DNA from 2 places in the Collinsella sp. An271 genome. Region 1 is predicted to be linked to the other one. Evidence: predicted binding sites of a transcription regulator. Region 1 holds the regulator's gene; the other holds the start of a gene.

Region 1 (9,221 bases):
ATCCTCCTTCAACGGTCACTCGGTCTCCTCATACCCCAAGTTTTTATGTACAAACATGATACAAGGTATTGTCTATCAACCATACCGGCAGCAAACGTGGTCGCATCCTCCTGCACAGCGTACAATAGGACGGAGTTCGCAAAGGAGGCTGCATGTCATCGCAACATATATCCGATACACCAAACGCAGCCCCGACCCCCTCCGACGCTCAGATCGCCATGGCGGCATCCCCCGCCAAGCCCGTGATCACCATCATGCACGCCTCGGTCGGCTCGGGACACCGGGCGGCCGCGCATGCGGTCGCGCAGGCCATCGAGCGCATGCGCGGCACGGACGGCATCCCCGATGACGTCCTCGTCGATGTTATCGACATCCTCGACTTCGGCCGTATCAAGTTTGACGGTAACAAGACCGCCGCCGCATTCACGGGAGCGACGCGCCCCATCTACGATATCACCTGGCGCTACACCCTGACCGGACGCCTCCTGTGGGGCGGCGGCACCGGATGGTCGCGCGTCATGTTCCCTGCCTTCAATGAATATGTTCTCGACAAGCGACCGCTCGCGATCATCGCGACGCATATCACCGCGGCGAACGTCGCCGTCGGCGCCCGCATGATCACCGGCGTGGAATACCCGATCGTCTGCATTCCCACCGATTATGAGATCGAGGGCTGGTGGCCCCACAAGGAGACCGATCTGTTCTGCGTGGCCACCGAGTTCATGGCTGAAACCCTGCGTCCCCGCAAAGTCGAGGAATCCCGCATCGCCATCACAGGCATCCCCGTGCGCGGCGGTTTCGATATAGATTCCGACCCCGTTGAGGACCGCGAGAAGTTTGGATTGCCCAAAGACAAGAAGATCGTCTTGGTCATGGCGGGAGCGAGCCTGCCGCAACCCTACGTTCGCTTCCGCGCATCCATGGAGCAGACGCTCCCCTTCCTGCGCGGCTTCGAAGACATGCATTTCGTCTTTCTGCCCGGCCGCGACACCGAATACTCCGATCGGCTCAAAACGATCTTTTCCGCGATGAGGCTCGAGAACGTAACCGTCATGGATTACGTTGAGGATATGGCGACCCTGATGCACACGTCTGACCTCGCCATACTCAAGTCGGGCGGTCTTGCCGTCACCGAATGCCTCTGTGCGCACCTGCCGATGCTGCTCCTCGGAAAATCATACGGCCAGGAGAAGGCGAACACGACCATGCTCACCGGCTTTGGCGCCTGCATGCACGTGACTACGGCACGAGAGCTCATCACGACGCTGAAGCACCTGAACGACAATCCGAGCGCGCTCAGGGCGCTCCTCATCAACGCGGATGCGCTCTGCCATCCCCATGCGGCCGAAGACATCGTGCGCGAGACGATGAAGCTCGTCGGAAAGCCCAAGCGCCGCGAGCGCCATTTCGCCGAATTCTACATCGGAGACAAACCCGCACACATCCGCTAGCGTTCTTTGGCCTTCACCGGGTAACAAAAAACGGACGCACGCATGCGTCCGTTTCCAAACCGTGTCGAGGCCATCTAGTGAGAGCCGCTCGACCCGAACCCGCCTGCACCGCGATCGGTCTCATCGAGCTCGTCGACCTCAACGAGATGAACGACGGGAACCTGCTGGATAACCAGCTGCGCGATGCGTTCACCGCGCTCGATGCGAATCGTCTCACGGGGATCGAGATTCACCGCGATAACCTTGATCTCGCCACGATAATGGGCATCGATGAGGCCAGGGGTGTTCGCGATCGAGAGACCGCGCTTGAGCGCCATACCGCTCCGAGGCTGAACGAAGCCGGCGTAGCCGTCAGGAAGCGCGATCGCGATACCCGTGGAGATGAGCACGCGCTCATGAGGGGGAATCTCGACGCTCTCGTTCGCGCGAAGATCCAAGCCCGCATCTCCCTCATATGCGTATGTGGGAAGCTCGACCTCGGGGTCAAGTCGCTTGATTGAAACATTCAGCTCTGCCATGTCATCACCTGATTTTATCTAGCTCTTCAATGAACTCGTCAACATCCTGGAAGTCGCGGTACACCGACGCGAATCTGATGTAGGCGACCTTGTCGATCTTCTGCAGGCGCTTGAGAACCATGTCACCGAGCTCGTGAGAGCTGACAGCGGTCAGCGTACGGCCGCGGAGCTCGCGCTCGATGTCATCGATGATACCGTTGAGCGCCGACAGATCGATATCTCGTTTGGAGGTCGCACGCATGAGGCCGACCAGCAGCTTGTTGCGATCAAAAGACTGAATCGATCCGTCGCTCTTGAGCACCTCGATGGGATCTTCGCACCGTTCGAACGTGGTGAACCGGTATCCGCATTTCCGACATTCGCGGCGGCGCTTGATGGCGTTCGTGGCCTCTTGGGTACGAGAATCGACTACACGGGTATCGTCAAAGCCGCACTTTGGGCAACGCATGCGACCTCCTCCGTCTCCAAACTGACGATACGAACAAGTCTACCACGGACAAACGGGACACATCGAATCCCCAGTCGCAGGCGCATCGCCGGCCAGAAAACCTCACGGAAAACAGCAAGGGGGCCATGAAGGCCCCCTTTCGATCATTATGCGGGAACAACCAACGTCGTGCCCGGAGTCAGCGAGCTTGTGGAAAGGTCGTTCCATTCACGCAGGACCGATACGGTGTCTTGGGTGCTCAGCCCCTCGATAGCGTGCTCGGAAGCGATACTCCACAGCGTGTCCCCGGAACCAACGACGAGCTCGGCGCGCTGCTGGGACGCAAGGCCCGTATCGTAGGCGCGCTGTCCGGCGATGAGCGTGCCGAACAGGCAGGCGATCATGATGGCGGCAAGCGCGAACACGATCGCCAGGGTCTTCGGGGCCAGTGCGGAAGCAGCGGCGTGCTCCCGAGCCAGGTTACTCGAATCATAGGTGCGCTTATAGCCATCGACAACGGAAAAGCCGGCACGGGGCGTATCAAGGACCAAGGCAAGGTTTCCGTCGGTGTACATACTGGTGCTCATCGATATCTCCTCTCGTCTGACTGACGATAGTAGGTATACCTTCTCGCGCGGACATATTTTGCTGGCGCAAGAACGAGTGTTCGTATATTATTATGTTCGAACAGTTGTTCTTGTCAAGAAAAATGGGAACATTTGTTTGGGTTTTGATTGGAGAGGGACATGGCACGCAAAATCACGAAGCGCCAACAGCAGATCTACGACTTCATACGCGCCTATCAGCAGGAGAAGGGTTATCCCCCCAGTGTGCGCGAGATGGCGGCGGCCGTCGGCCTGTCCTCCCCTTCCACGGTCCACGCCCATCTCTCGGCTCTCGAGGAGCGCGGGCTCATTAAGCGCGACAAGACGAAACCCCGTGCGCTCGAGGTCTTCAACCAGGACGGGTCGGCGAGCGCACTCGCCGAGGTCAAGGAGGTTCCCGATCGCGGGACCATCTCGCTTCCGCTAATCGGGCGCGTTGCGGCCGGCCTGCCCATCCTGGCCGAGCAAAACGTCGAGGACACTTTCACCCTGCCGACCGAGATAGCGACGGATTCAAGCTCCTTCATCCTTGAGGTGCACGGCAACTCCATGATCAACGTCGGCATTTACAACGGCGATTACATCGTGGTCCGCGAGCAGAAGAGCGCCATGAACGGCGAGATCGTCGTGGCGATGATCGATGGCGAGGCGACCGTCAAGACGTTCTACAAGGAGCAGGGACGGGTGCGCCTGCAGCCGGAAAACGATGCCATGGAACCCATCTACGCCACCAATCCCACCATCTTGGGCAAGGTCGTGGCGCTGATGCGTCGCTTCTAGACCGTCTGCGAAAGCACATGGGTAGCAACCAGGCAACTCAGAGAAGGCGTATCGCATTTTTCGATATGCTCAGGGGATTCACCATCATCTCGATGGTGCTGTTCCATGCGGCGTACGATGCAGCCTATATCTACGGCTTCGACATGCCCTGGTTCCGGGGCACGCTGTTCCAGGACATCTGGCGAGCCTCCATCAGCTGGGTCTTCCTTGCACTCGCCGGCTGGATGACATCCTGCTCGCGCAACAATCTCAAGCGAGCCGCGGTCTACGGTTCTGCCGCGCTGGTCGTATGGGCGGCAACCACGGTCGCAGCCCTCGACACGCCCGTATCGTTCGGCATCCTGTTTTGCATGGCCGCGAGCACCGCGATCTACGCTGTGCTCGATCCCCTGCTCAGGCGCCTTCACCCGGCCATACCCTGTATCTCCGCCCTCATCCTGTTCCTGCTAACCCTCGATGTTCCCCACCGTCTCTATCAGGTAGAGGGACTCGCATGGCTCGGATTCCCGGCCGCGGGCTTCACATCGGGAGACTACTACCCCATCGTCCCGTTTACCTTCATGTACCTCGCGGGAGCCTACGCCTCGCAGCTCTTCTCGCGAATTCGCCCCGAGGGCTATCCAGCATGGATGTACGTCGATGCCGTCCCCGCGCTTTCAAGGATCGGAAAGCTGAGCCTGCCGATTTACCTCATCCATCAGCCGCTTCTCATCGTCATCTTCGAGCTTGTCTGCCGATGACGGCGCATTGACCGTCTTATTCGACGGCGTAGCGTTGCAGCCTGGCGGCTATGCGCTCGGGAACCTTCGCAACGATCCGCATGCGGTCTTCCAGGTACTCCTCGGATAGCACCTGGCCCTGCTCGCGCACGACCTTCATAAGCGACCCCTCGCGATACGGGACCTCGGCACTGATCAGGCGGTCGGTTGCCGCAGCCTCTGCAACAAGCCTGTCAAGAAGCTGCTCAAGCCCCAGCGCAGTGCGAGCGGAGAAGAAGACCGCTTGCGGCATTCGGACGCGCAGGGTCTCGAGCTCGTGCGCGTCGAGCAGATCGGCCTTGTTGTAGACCGTAAGCGAAGGCCGCTCTCCTGCTCCGATTTCCTCCAAGACGCGATCGACGGCTTCAAGATGGCGCTCGCGATCCTCATCGGCGACATCGACCACCTTGAGGATAAGATCCGCCCCGCGCACCTCGGAAAGCGTCGATTTGAACGCCTCCACCAGCCCATGGGGGAGCTTCTGGATGAAGCCGACCGTATCGGTGATCGTGATGGAGCGACCGCCCGGGAGCACGTAGGAGCGCGTGGTGGGATCGAGCGTTGCGAACAGCTTGTCCTCCGAAAGCACCCCCGCACCCGTCAGCGTATTCAAAAGCGTCGACTTGCCCGCGTTCGTATAACCTGCAAGCGCCACGCGGAACGCATCGGACTCGACGCGATGCTTGGATTGGACCTCTCGCCGCTTCTCAAGCTCCTTGAGCTCGCGGCGCAACGCTGAGATGCGATTGCGGATCAATCGCCTGTCGACCTCAAGCTGGCTCTCGCCCTGACCGAACCTGCTTCCGATGCCGCCGCGCGTCTGCTCCTTCGCCAGATGTGACCACATGCCGCGCAGGCGCGGCAGCAGATATTGGAGCTGTGCGAGCTGGACCTGCAGCCGCCCCTCACGCGTCTTGGCGTGCAAGCCGAAGATATCGAGGATGAGCGCCGTGCGATCGATGATCTTCGTCGGCTCACCGATGGTCTTCTCCAGGTGAGACTGCTGCGCCGGAGTGAGATCGTCATCGAAGATGACGACATCGACATCGAGCCGTGAGACAAGGTCTTTGAGCTCCTGCACCTTACCCGATCCGATGAACGACTTCGGCACCGGCCGCTCGAGGCGCTGAGTCAACCTGCCCACCACCTCGGCGCCCGCCGTGCCCGCAAGCCGCTCCAGCTCGTCAAGGGAGCGTTCGACCGGCCAGGCATTCGTGCGCCACTCGACGCCAACGAGCAGCGCGCGTTCAGGTTCAATCGAGGTCGAAAGGAAGGTGAATCGAGCCAAACTCAGCCTCTCTCGTATTCTTCGATGATGCGTTGAGCGGCCTGCTCGACGCCCATCTCGTCCATATCAAGCCAAACGATGCGCCCATCGCGCCTGAACCAGGAAAGCTGGCGCTTGGCATAGCGACGTGAGCGCATCTTGATGGTATCGATCGCCTCGGACATTGTGCAACGATGCTCGAGGGCGTCGATAATCTCCTTGTACCCGATCGCCTGCCGCGAGGTCAATGCGTCCGCAGCACCGTGCGCCACGAGTTCGCGGACCTCATCGACAAGGCCTGCGCGCACCATCTGGTCCACGCGTTCGTCGATGCGGGCGTACAGCCGCTGCCGATCCATGGTCAACGCGAACTGCATGCTTTCGTACCGAGCGCGGGGGCAAGAGAATCCCGAGCTCTGATCGGCATACGACACCCCCTCGTCAAGCATCTCGAGGGCACGGATCGTCCGGCGTACGTTATGGGGATGGATCAGGGCGGCGCTGCGCGGGTCGCGCTCGGAAAGCACGGCGTGGATCCCCTCATCGCCCAGCTCCGCGGCCATAGCCTGATACCGCATGCGGGACGAGCTCTCGACATCGCCGCTCGGGAAGTCCATCTCATCGAGGGCAGCTCGGACATAGAGACCCGTCCCGCCGCACAAAATGGGCGCTTTGCCGCAACCGAGCAATCGGTCTATCTCGCGGCGTGCATCGATCTGGTACAGCGCTGCCGAGTAGGCCTCGCAGGGGTCGACGATATCGACGAGCAGCAGCGGGACCCGGCGCTCGGCCACCGGCGTTTTAGCCGTACCGATATCCATACCCCGATACACCTGCATGGCATCCGCGGAAATGACTTCCGTATCGAGCCGGACGGCAACCTCGTCGGCCACCGCGCTTTTGCCGGACGCCGTGGGACCGACTATTGCGATGACCGGTTTTACCTGCGTCTCTCCCCTGCCGTCACTCATCGCGGAGATCCGACCACCGTTCCAGACAGATACCAGGTGCGCGCTCGATCGACGTCGACGTCGACGATCTTGCCGATAAGCTCGTCCACCGTGTACCCCTCGGGAATCGGAGCGTGAACCGTCTGGTTCTTGGGGCTCTTGCCCAGAAGCCTGGTCGCATCCTTTTTCGAGGTGCCCTCGACGAGCATGGGCACAACCGTATGGAGATCGTGCTGGTTGTAGGCGTACGCGCCGTCCTCGATGACCTTCACGAGACGGTTGAAGCGCTCGAGGATGACATCGCGCGGCGTGGGGTCCTCGATGGTCGCCGCCGGCGTGCCCGCTCGCTTAGAGTAGATGAACGTGAACGCATGCGCGTATCCCACCTGCTCCGCCAACGACAGCGTCTGCTCGAAGTCCTCCTCGGTCTCACCCGGGAAACCGACGATGATATCCGTGGAAAGCGCGATGTCGGGTATCCGCTCCCGAACCTGGTCGATGAGCGCGAGGTACTGCTCACGGGTATAGCGGCGGTTCATCAACTTGAGGATGCGGGAGGAACCGGACTGGACCGCCAGATGCAGCTGCGGCATCACCGCGGGAACCTCCGCCATGGCATCGATGGTCTCGGGCAGAAGGTCTTTCGGATGGGACGACGTGAAGAAGATGCGCTCGATACCGGTATCGCCCACCGCGCGCAGCAGCTCCGCAAAACGGGGAGCCCCGAACAGGTCGCGCCCATAGGAGTTCACGTTCTGACCGAGCAGCGTGATCTCGCGCACGCCGATGCGGACGAGCCCCGTGACCTCGTCGACGATCTCCTCGAACGAGCGGCTCTTCTCGCGTCCGCGAACATAGGGGACGATGCAGTAGCTGCAGAAGTTGTTGCAGCCCGTCATGATGGGAACCCAGGCGCGATAGTTTTCAGCGCGGTGCCACGGCATGTCCGTCGCGGCGCCGGAGTCCTTCTCTTCGCAGCGAATGTGGTGGCCGCCCTCCATAAACGCCTGCTCGAGCAGTTCTGCGACATGGGCGATGGACGCCGTGCCGAAGATGACGTCCACGTTATCGAGATTCGTCAACAAGCCGGCACCGTCGCGCTGCGCGATGCAGCCGCCGACCGCGATCACGCGCTTGCCGCCCGGAGGCGCGGGAAGGCTCTTGCAGGAAGAGCACTGACCGTACAGACGGGTGTCTGCCGCCTCGCGCACGCAGCACGTCATGAAGACGACGATGTCCGCCTCGGCGGGCTCAGCCACCTCAAGGCAACCGCACGAATCCAGAAGACCGCTCACGCGCTCCGAATCGTGCATATTCATTTGGCAGCCGAACGTACGGATGAAATAGGTTTTACCGGAAAGAACAGAGGATTGCATACCCTACCCGACTCGAAGATTATCGTCTGTGAAATCGAAGGTGTCGCCCGCCTGCGCGGAAAGCCGATGCACGTACACCGAGAGCCTGATCGCCGTACGGGATTCACCGTTGATAAGGATATCGGAGAACACCGGAGCGCACGAGATGTCGAACCCGGTGGGAATCAGAAAACCACGAGCGATCGCGATGGCCTTGATCGCCTGGTTCACCGCGCCAGCTCCGACGCATTGCATATTGACGGGCACGCCGTCTTTTACCATACCGGCAATGGCGCCGGCAACCGACGCGGGCGACGACTTGCTCGATACCTTCAGGAACTCCATGCTACATTTCTCCTGCGTGTAGTGCATAATTAAGGCATTATGAAGACTTTATCGTATCGGACCCCCTGATACAAGCGCAAGAGCGGCTATTCCTCCTTGCCGATATCGAACGTGATGGTGATGCGGTCGCGCGTCACCCGGATCTTGGGGTCGTTGACGAGATTCAGATAGTACCGGGACGCGAGCTCGTTGAAATCGCGCTCGACCGCTCGAGAGAACTGGCTCAGGTCCTCGTGGGCGATCTTGAGCCCGCGTCTGTCGCGCGCCAGGTCAACGGGCCCCGCCTGCTTCGGCGCCACCTTGGTCCGTTCGCGAAGCAGACGCGCGGAGACGCTCCGTACCGGCTTGATGGTGCCCGCGAGGATGCGGTGCGCCGTGCGCTCGGACACATCGATGCCTATCTCCTTGGCAACGCGCATGAAGTCGGAGGCATCTCCTGCATTCCCCAGACGATCGATGACGGGAAGCTGGTTGGCGTCATCGACGAACAGCAGCGTCGAGGCATCGAGCGAAGAAGAGGCATGGGAGAACAGCGTCGCCGCGATTTCGGCCGGAGAGCCGAGGAAGACGTCGCAGCCGTGCAGCTCGCTCAAGGCGAACTCGCATGCCGAGCGGATGATGTTGTGCGGCCCGCGCGTGCAGCTGAAAACCCCCGCGTCATCCTTCTCCGCCAAGGGCCATGTCGACTGGTCGGCGCGCTCGGAGAGCTTATCGGTGTCGACGACCACGCGAATCGCCGAGCCCTTGCCGGGAGCGGAGGTGACG
Region 2 (9,221 bases), on a different contig from region 1:
TCTCGCGCGTCACCCGCATGCCGGACCGATGCAAATTAGCTCGATGAGCTGCAAGGATGTATATTTTCAACGGCATCCAGCAGGCATGAGGGAACATTATGTGTAATCGGTTTCACATATGGGCGAACCGTATCCGGCAGGACGGCGGGACGGGACGCGGCGAGGCGGAAAGGGGTTTCGCATGGCTATCGAGAAGGTCGCAATCGTCGGCAGGGGAGCGGTCGGGCTTCTGCACGGCACGGTCATCGCCGAGCATCTCGGCTGCGACGCCGTCGAGTTCGTGATGGATGACGAGCGCTTTGCGCGCAAGGGCGCCGACGCCGTCATGGTCAACGGGTCGCCCTGCCCGATCCGGACGATCCCGGCGAGCGCGGCGGTGCCGGTCGACCTGGTCATCCTGGCCGTCAAGGGGCCGGGGCTCGCGGGCGCCCTCGACACCATGGAGCCGCTGGTGGGCCCCGACACCAAGATCATGTCGCTGCTCAACGGCGTGATGAGCGAGGAGCGCGTGGCGGAGCGCTATGGCTGGCAGCGGACCGTGATCTCCATCACGCAGGGGATGGACGCCGTGTTCATCGGGGGAGAGCTCACGTTCTCGCATCCAGGCGAGATCCGCTTCGGCGCCGCCCCGGGCACCGAGCCGGGCGTGGTCGAGGACATCGACGGGTTCTTGGACCGCGCGGGCATTGTGCACGCGGTCGAGGAGGACATCCGCCACCGGATCTGGACGAAGCTCATGCTCAACGTGGGCGTGAACCAGACCTGCATGGTGTACGGCGGGACCTATGGCTCGGTGTGCGATGAGGACGGCGAGCAGTACCGCAGCCTGGTCGCCGCCATGCGCGAGGCGCGCGTCGTGGCGCGTGCCGAGGGCGTCGCGGTGACGGAGGACGACCTGACCCAGATGGTCGAACTGCTCCGGACCCTCGATCCGGAAGGCATGCCCTCCATGGCGCAGGACCGCATCAACAGGAAGCCGACGGAGGTCGAGGAGTTCTCGGGCACGATCATCCGCCTAGCCGAGCGCCACGGCGTGCTCGTGCCGCAGAACCGGTGGCTGTACGCCCAGATTCGCGCCATCGAGGCCGCCTGGTAAGCTCGGTCGGCTGCAGGAGGGGGTTCGTTGGGGACGGGTTCATTTCAACCCATGGCGGCGCTCCGCGCGCCGCCATGGGTTGAAATGAACCCGTCCCCAACGAACCCCCTGCCGGCTCACACCCGCATGCTCTGGTCGCGCACCGATATGAAGAGCTCCTGGCGCTGGTCGGCGCCCCCGCGGAACACGCCGGCCTCGATGGGGCAGTCGGAGAAGTCGCGCCCGTGCGCGAGCTCGATATAGTCGTCGTCGACGTCGCGGTCGTTGGTGGGGTCGATGCCGCGCCAGCGGGACCCGTCGTGCACCTCCACCCAGGCGTGTGTGGCCCCGTCGCCCACGATGAGGCCGTTGACGTAGCGGGCCGCCGCGCCCAGCGACCGCAGCGCAGCGATCAGGATGTGCGCGTAGTCCTGGCAGACCCCTCGACGCTGGGCGAACGCCTCGGAGGCGCTGGTGGTGGTGAACGTCGACCCCGGTTCGTAGGACATGGCAGCATGCAGCGCGCCCGAGATGCGCCGCACGCAGCCCCACAGGTCGCCCGCCACATCCGCTGAGTCCCGCCCGGCCGCGTCGCGCGCGAAGGCCGCGATGCCCTCGTCGCAGGCGGCGAGGACAGACGGCCGCCGGTACATGGGGTGCGCGTGCTCGCAGGGCTGGTCGGCGCGGTCGACCAGTACCCGACCGGCGGACAGAAACGAGAACTCGTCGTGCTCCGCCGCGATCCTCCCGGCGAGCACGGCGTTTCCGAACCCGTCGGTAAGCTCGAGCAGCCGCGTGTCGGGTGTCACCACGGTCTGGGTGCTCAAGACCGTCTGGCCGCCCGCGCTTTTCGGGCGGCACCGCAGCAGGAAGTCGTGCTCGCGCACGGGCTCGCTCAGATGGAGGGCGGTCTCGAACGAATAGCTGAGGATGCGCATACGCCTCACCCCGTCCTATGCGAAGATGCCGTTCGCGCACGCGATCATGCGCTCGAGGCCCTTGTCATCGACATTCTGGGGAAACGCCGGGTCGAAGGTCTGCGCCGCCAGCTCCTTGACCGCCTGGCGGCTGTAGGAGGCCCCGGTGCGGTCCAGCCTGCTGGCCAGGCGGTCGACCTCGTGCGGAATGCCGTCCAGCCGGTAGCGCAGGCGCGCGCACAGGTCGATGCGCTCTACGGTCATGCCGCATTTCACCAGGCAGCGCGCCGCGTCGTCCACCACGAAGTCGTCGATGCACCCCTTGAAGGCCATGATGTTGTCCTGGACCAGCTGCAGGTCGAGCAGGGGGCTGTCCGACGCGCTCGATGCCTCCAGCGCGTTGACCGCCATCTGGATGTAGCCGAGGCTCTCGGTTCCCAGCGCGTCGCGGCAGGCGATGGCGTTGTCGTAGGCGGCGTCCATGGAGCGCGCCACCGACGAGGGGTTGTCGCGGTTGAACAGGCACCGCTGGAAGAACTCCAGCGGCGTCTCGGTCTCGCAGTTGAATCCCAGGTCGACGAGCTGCCCTTTCCAGTCCCCGTCGATATCGTCGAGCGCCCGGTCCGCGACGCGGTCGTAGGCGGTCAGGATGAATCGCTGCGTGGTGAAGGCGCGTTCCAGGTAGCGCCCCAGCCACAGCAGGTGGTCTATGCGGTTCAGCGAGAGAGTACCCATGTGTCCTTGAAGCCTCCTCCTTGGCTTGAGTTGACGATGGCCGAGCCCTCCTGCCGCGCGTAGCGCGTGAGGCCGCTGGCCCAGACGGTGGTGGTGGGGCCGCTCAGCACGAAGGCGCGCAGGTCCGCCTTGCGGGGCACGACCTCGCCGCCGATGTAGGTGGGCAGGCAGGTGAAGTCGACCACCTCCTGCGCGATGAAGCGGCGCGGCTCTGAGCGGATGGCGCGCTTCATCGCCTCGAGCTCGTCGGCATCCAGGGTGGATCCGAAGACGACCCCGTAGCCTCCCGCCTCGGCGACGTCCTTGATGACGAGCGAGTCCGCATGGTCCAGCACGTAGGCCATGTCGTCGGGATAGAACGGCAGGTAGGTGGGAGCGTTTTGCAGGATGGGCCGCTCGCCCAGGTAATACTCGACCATCTTGGGGACGAAGTAGTACAGGCCCTTGTCGTCGGCCGCGCCGTTGCCCGGGGCGTTGACGATCGCCACGGACCCTGCGCGGTAGGCCGCCATGAGGTTGGGGACGCCGATGAGGCTGTCGGGGCGGAAGCACAGCGGGTCCAGGAACTCGTCGGACAGACGGCGGTACACGGCACCCACCCGGCGCATCGCCGCGGCGTCGCGGTAGTACAGCCTGCCGTCCTCGCAGAACAGCTCGTCGGGGGTCGCCAGCAGCGCATCGGCCTGCTCGGCCAGGTAGGCGTGCTCGAAGTACGCGGCGTTGTAGCGTCCCGGGGTCAGCACCACGTTGATGCCGCCGCGGTTCACGTGGTCCATGACCTCCTTCAGCCTGCGCCCGTAATCGCGGTTGTCCACCACGGGCACGCGCCGGAACGTGGTGTCGTCGCAGCGGCGGCACAGGCTGCGGGCGATGAGCGGGTAGGAGGCGCCCGACGGGATGCGCAGGTTGTCCTCGAGCACGTACCAGCTGCCATCGGTCCCCTCCACCAGGTCGATGCCCGAGATGTGGCTGTAGATGCCGCACGGGGGCGTCACGCCCTCGCATTGGGGGAGGTATCCCGAGCTCGCGAACGCGAAGTCCTCGGGCACCACGCCCTCGCGCACGATCTCCTTTGCGCCGTAGATGTCGCGCAGGTACGCGTTCAGGGCGTCCACGCGCTGGGCGAGGCCGCGCTCGAGCGTGGCCCAGGTGCGCGCGTCGATGATGCGCGGGATCGCGTCGAAGGGGAAGAGCCGCTCGTTGAAGGTCCCGTCTTTATAGATGCCGAACTTCACGCCGTAGCGCGCGAGCTGCTGGTTGATCTTGGGCGTGTGGGGGACGAGCCCGGTGTAGGGGGCGACGTCCGTGCGGCCGGCGGGGTCGTGTGCATCCATGGGGTCCTCTTCCGTAGCAAACCTGTCGAGCGGTCCGTCCGCTCGATTCCGAGTATCGGTGTCGTTTATTTCCGGAAGAAGAACGGGGCCGAGGTGGTCCAACGCGTTGCGATCCTGTTGCCATTCGGAAAACTGCGGGCCGGTGCGGGTGCAAATTCGGGGACGTACCTTCCGCGTGCATTTTTGCAAACTGGGGACGTACCTTCGGGGTGCATTTATGCAAATTCGGGGACACCCCTTCGGCGGTCCGTCGCCCCGCTATTGCTCCGAGCTCACGTAGCTCTCGTCGATGGTGATCTTGGCGACGGTGCGCGGGTAGTGGTCGCTTACGATCTGCTTCACGCGGCGGCGCAGCTGCTCCTCGGAGAGTTCGAGGTCGGCGGGGCGCACGCAGTCGAAGATCACGTTGGTGTGCGTGGGCCCGGGGACCGTGCGCAGGTCGTGGATGGTGATGCGCGGGTCGATGATCTTGACGGCCTGGTCGATCCAGTTGCGCATGTCGGTGACGGCGGGGTCGTCGGTCACGATGGGATCGTAGTGCAGCGTCACGATGAGGCCGTCGTCGTTCTTGAAGTCCTGCTCGATGTTGTCGATCAGATCGTGGCTCTCCATGGGGTCCGCCTCCACGGGCATCTCCACGTGCGCGCTCGCGAACTGGCGGCCGGGGCCGTAGTCGTGCACCATGAGGTCGTGGGTGCCGAGCACGCCGGGATAGCTCATGATCTTGGCGCGGATGTGCTCCACGAGCTCAGGCGAGGGCGCTTCGCCCAGCAGCGGGTTCACCGTGTCGCGCACAAGGCCGATGCCGCTCCAGATGATGAAGACGCCCACCGCGGCGCCCACGATGCCGTCGAGCTGGATGTCCGCATAATGCGCCACCACGGAGGAGAGCAGGACCGCCGCGGTCGAGATGACGTCGTTGCGCGAGTCCACGGCGGTCGCCTGCAGCGTCTCGGAGTCGATGCGGCGCCCGATGGAGCGGTTGAAAGCTGCCATCCACAGCTTGACGACGATGGAGAGCAGCAGGATGACCACGAGCACGCCGTTGAACTCGACCGGCGTGGGATGGACGATCTTGTCGACGGAGGAGCCGACCAGGTTGATGCCGATGGCGAGCACGAGCGCGGCGACCACGAGCCCGGCCAGGTACTCGTAGCGGCCGTGGCCATAGGGGTGCTCGGGGTCGGCGGGCCGGCTTGCGAGCTTGAAGCCCAGCAGGCTCACGATGTTGCTCGCCGCGTCGGACAGGTTGTTCACGGCGTCGGCGACGATGGAGACCGAGCCCGCGACAATGCCGATGGCGCCTTTCGCCACGCACAGGGCTACGTTGCACACGATGCCGACAATGCCCGCGAACTGGCCGTAGCTCGTGCGCACGGCGGCGTCGCCCGTGTTGTCGCAATCGCGCACAAAGCGGCGTACCAGCCAATCGATCATGATGCCGACCCCTTCCATCGTCCATACGAGACGACCCCGCCGGTCGGGCGGGGTCGTATAACAAATAGCAAATTGTAGAGCTTCGCGGGGCGAGATGCCAGCCGAACCCTTCCCGGGGGTACAAATTCGGGGACGTACCTTGAGCGTGCATTTTTGCAAATCGGGGACACCCCTTCGGTATGCACCGCATCCGGCACGGTTGCCGCGCGGGCCGTCCAGCGGGCACGTTCTTCATGAAAAAGTGCGACGCTCTTTTTCGCCTACCTGCGGAAACGTCGATTCGGGTCCCCTGCGTTCATGAAAAAGCGCCCAGCGCGCATCGGGGACGCCTCTTCCGCAGGCGCTTTTGCACGCGGAAGGTACGTCCCCAAATTTGCAAAAGTGCACGCGGAAGGTACGTCCCCCGATTTGCATTCTTAGCTGTCTAAGGAGTAGTAGCGGCCGAAGGCGTCTGCCGCGAGGATCGCGTCGCACACCATGTCCGGGGTGGCGGCGACGGGAAGGTTCCCCATGGTTTCGGTCGGCGCGCACGCGCTCTCGGCGACCGCCATGATGCGATCGCGGGAGATGTCCTCGACGCCCAGGTCCTCGAGCGTCACGGGCAGGCCGACCTCGAGGCAGAAGCCGAGCACGCGTTCGAGCATCTCGGTCGGGGCGTTTTCCAGCACGAGCTGCACGAGCGTGCCGAAGGCGACCTTCTCGCCATGCATCGCGTGGCCGGTCTCCGGCAGCAGGCCCATGCTGTTGCTGACGGCGTGCGCCGCCGCCAGGCCGCAGCCCTCGAAGCCGATGCCCGAAAGCAAGGTGTTCACCTCGATGACGCGCTCGACGGCCGGCGTGCAGCAGCCCGCCTCGAGCGCGACCTTGGCCTTCACGCCGTCCTCCATCAGGGTGTCGAAGCACAGGCGGGCGCAGGCGAGCGCGGTGCCCGTCGCCTTGCCGCCCGCGCAGGTGTTGGCATCGGAGTTGACGCAGGCCTTCGCCTCGAAGTACGTGGCGAGGGCGTCCCCCATGCCCGCGACGATGAGGCGCACGGGCGCGCCGGCGATCACCGTCGTGTCCATGAGCACGACGTCGGGGTTCGCCGGCAGGTACAGGTAGCGGTCGAGCGCGCCCGTATCGGAGTAGATGACCGACAGCGCGCTGCACGGCGCATCGGAGGACGCGGCGGTCGGGCAGACGACGACCGGCGCGCCGAGATAGTAGGCGACAGCCTTGGCGGTATCGAGCACCTTGCCGCCGCCGATGCCCGCCACGACGTCGCAGCCCGCCTCGCGCGCGACCGCGCAGAGCCGCTCGATCTCGCGCTCGGTGCATTCGCCTTCGAACCGCTCGAAGACGATCTCGGCGTCGACGTCGGCGAAGCCGCGCTCGATTTTGGCGCCCAAGCGCTCGATGCCGGTCGCCGTGGCGATGGCGAGCAGCTTGGATCCGAGCGGGGCCGCATGCGCGCCGAGCTCGCACAGGGCGTCGGGTCCTTGGATGTACTTGCCGGGGCTGGTATAGATGCGAGTCATGGATGCTCCCCTTATCTTTGAGAGGTTGATGCCACCTATTGTAGGGAAACACCGATCAAGGCGTTCGCTTGACGAGCCTGAGACGCCCGTGGAGGCGGGATTGCATATTCCTGGCTCGATACTGCATAAAAATCTGCTCATAATAAAACCCATAAGGGGCATAGGTTGAGTTTGTCATTGTTTTTCGGTGCCCTTTCTGCACATACGCCGCACCCTCCGGCATTTCCCCAGTTGAATCCTGCGGAAATGCAAACGGGTGCGGCGCATGTGGCGCGAGGGCACCGAAAAACAATGACAAACTCGTATTCACTCCTCCGAGAGGGTCCGGTCGGGCACGCGACCAGCCCCACGCCGCGCACCCGCAGGCGACAGACGACCGGCCGCCCGCCCCCGCGCGGGGCTCCCGCCCAACATCTAGGTCAAGACCCCAACTTGCGCCATTCTCGTGTTCGACATCGAACGCGTTGTGGATTCTTCGTTGGGCCGGCGCCCCACGCCAAAAAGGACAACCGCAGCTCACGCGCTCAGGCGCATTTTCGGACCCTCCCGTCTCTTCAGCAAAAGTTAAATGACTCGAAAAAAGCACATTGCGGCTGACCTGCCAAAACACAATATGTAGTAGGGGGTGCCCAGAAGTTCCCCTGTATGTTGTAAGGATGGATGACGTATAGTTGGTATCCGGCGCTGCTTGCCTCCTGCCTCGCGGGGGTGTCCCAGACTCGGCGGCACCGTTTTGCGGGGCGGATGGCGGGCGGTGCTGGAGAAGAGCCGGGCAATCGGATTCGCGCCGTCGGGTGCGAAAGGGCCGGTCGGCGCTCTCCGGGCACGAACATGACTATCGAAGGGCATCGATATGAAAATCATCAAGCGCAACGGTACCGAGGTCGCATTCGACATCGAGAAGATCTCGAACGCGATCCGCGGCGCCAACCGCGAGGTGAAAGAGCGCGAGCGCATGACGGAGCGCGAGATCGTCTTCGCGTCCCAGAACGTGGCGGAGGCATGCGAGAACGCCGGCCATACCGTGTCGGTCGAGGAGATCCAGGACCTCGTCGAGGACGAGATCATGGCGCTCGACCACTACGAGGTCGCCCGCCACTACATCATCTATCGCTACGTGCAGAGCCTGAAGCGCCAGAAGAACACCACCGACGACAAGATCTTGTCGCTCATCGAGTGCAACAACGAAGAGGTCAAGCAGGAGAACTCCAACAAGAACCCGACCGTGAACTCCGTGCAGCGCGACTACATGGCCGGCGAGGTCTCCAAGGACCTGACCCAGCGCGTGCTGCTGCCCTCCGACGTGGTCGACGCCCACAACGAGGGCCTCATCCACTTCCACGATTCCGACTACTTTGCGCAGCACATGCACAACTGCGACCTGGTGAATCTCGACGACATGCTGCAGAACGGCACGGTCATCTCCGGCACGCTCATCGAGCGCCCGCACAGCTTCTCGACCGCCTGCAACATCGCCACGCAGATCATCGCCCAGGTGGCCTCGTGCCAGTACGGCGGCCAGTCCATCTCGCTGACGCACCTGGCGCCGTTCGTCGACGTCTCGCGCCAGAAGATTCGCGGCCAGGTGCTGCGCGAGCTCGAGGAGCTCGGCGTGGACGCCTCCGAGGACAAGATCGCCTCCGTGGTCGAAGACCGCCTGCGCGACGAGATCCGCCGCGGCGTGCAGACCATCCAGTACCAGGTCGTGACCCTTATGACCACCAACGGCCAGGCACCGTTCGTCACGGTGTTCATGTACCTCAACGAGGCGCGCACGCCCGCCGAGAAGCACGATCTGGCCATGATCATCGAGGAGACCCTGCGCCAGCGCTACGAGGGCGTGAAGAACGAGGCTGGCGTGTGGATCACGCCCGCGTTCCCCAAGCTCATCTACGTGCTGGAGGAGGACAACATCCACGAGGACTCCCCGTACTTCTACCTGACGCAGCTCGCCGCCAAGTGCACCGCCAAGCGCATGGTGCCCGACTACATCTCCGAGAAGATGATGCGCAAGTACAAGCTGTCGAAGGGGGAGACCGAGGGCAACGGCGACTGCTACACCTGCATGGGCTGCCGCAGCTTCCTGACGCCCGACCGCTCCGGCAACGGGTTTGACAACGTGGCGCGCGCCAAGAACTACGAGCCGGGCAAGCCCAAGTACTACGGCCGCTTCAACCAGGGCGTCGTGACCATCAACCTGCCCGAC

What was found. The regulator NrdR, encoded in region 1, represses ribonucleotide reductase genes. The targets are predictions, from matches to a motif close to AAACACNATATATNGTGTTT.
Region 2: a site for NrdR is predicted at 7,620-7,639, ahead of nrdD (anaerobic ribonucleoside-triphosphate reductase). Genes of this name have one in related genera too.

Annotation. Positions count from the first base shown of each region.
Region 1 covers NZ_NFJE01000001.1:37,911-47,131, reverse strand. The annotation lists gene B5F74_RS00210 (glycosyltransferase) at 153-1,451, shown strand; gene dut (dUTP diphosphatase) at 1,526-1,969, opposite strand; gene nrdR (transcriptional regulator NrdR) at 1,974-2,417, opposite strand; gene B5F74_RS00195 (LysM peptidoglycan-binding domain-containing protein) at 2,564-2,983, opposite strand; gene lexA (transcriptional repressor LexA) at 3,143-3,781, shown strand; gene B5F74_RS00185 (heparan-alpha-glucosaminide N-acetyltransferase) at 3,799-4,521, shown strand; gene hflX (GTPase HflX) at 4,538-5,827, opposite strand; gene miaA (tRNA (adenosine(37)-N6)-dimethylallyltransferase MiaA) at 5,830-6,777, opposite strand; gene miaB (tRNA (N6-isopentenyl adenosine(37)-C2)-methylthiotransferase MiaB) at 6,774-8,132, opposite strand; gene B5F74_RS00165 (stage V sporulation protein S) at 8,136-8,456, opposite strand; gene B5F74_RS00160 (sensor histidine kinase) at 8,543-9,221, opposite strand, start outside.
Region 2 covers NZ_NFJE01000002.1:253,260-262,480, reverse strand. The annotation lists gene B5F74_RS02820 (ketopantoate reductase family protein) at 182-1,096, shown strand; gene B5F74_RS02815 (transglutaminase family protein) at 1,213-2,013, opposite strand; gene B5F74_RS02810 (alpha-E domain-containing protein) at 2,029-2,727, opposite strand; gene B5F74_RS02805 (circularly permuted type 2 ATP-grasp protein) at 2,709-4,061, opposite strand; gene B5F74_RS02800 (cation diffusion facilitator family transporter) at 4,320-5,498, opposite strand; gene B5F74_RS02795 (glycerol dehydrogenase) at 5,915-7,015, opposite strand; gene nrdD (anaerobic ribonucleoside-triphosphate reductase) at 7,869-9,221, shown strand, end outside.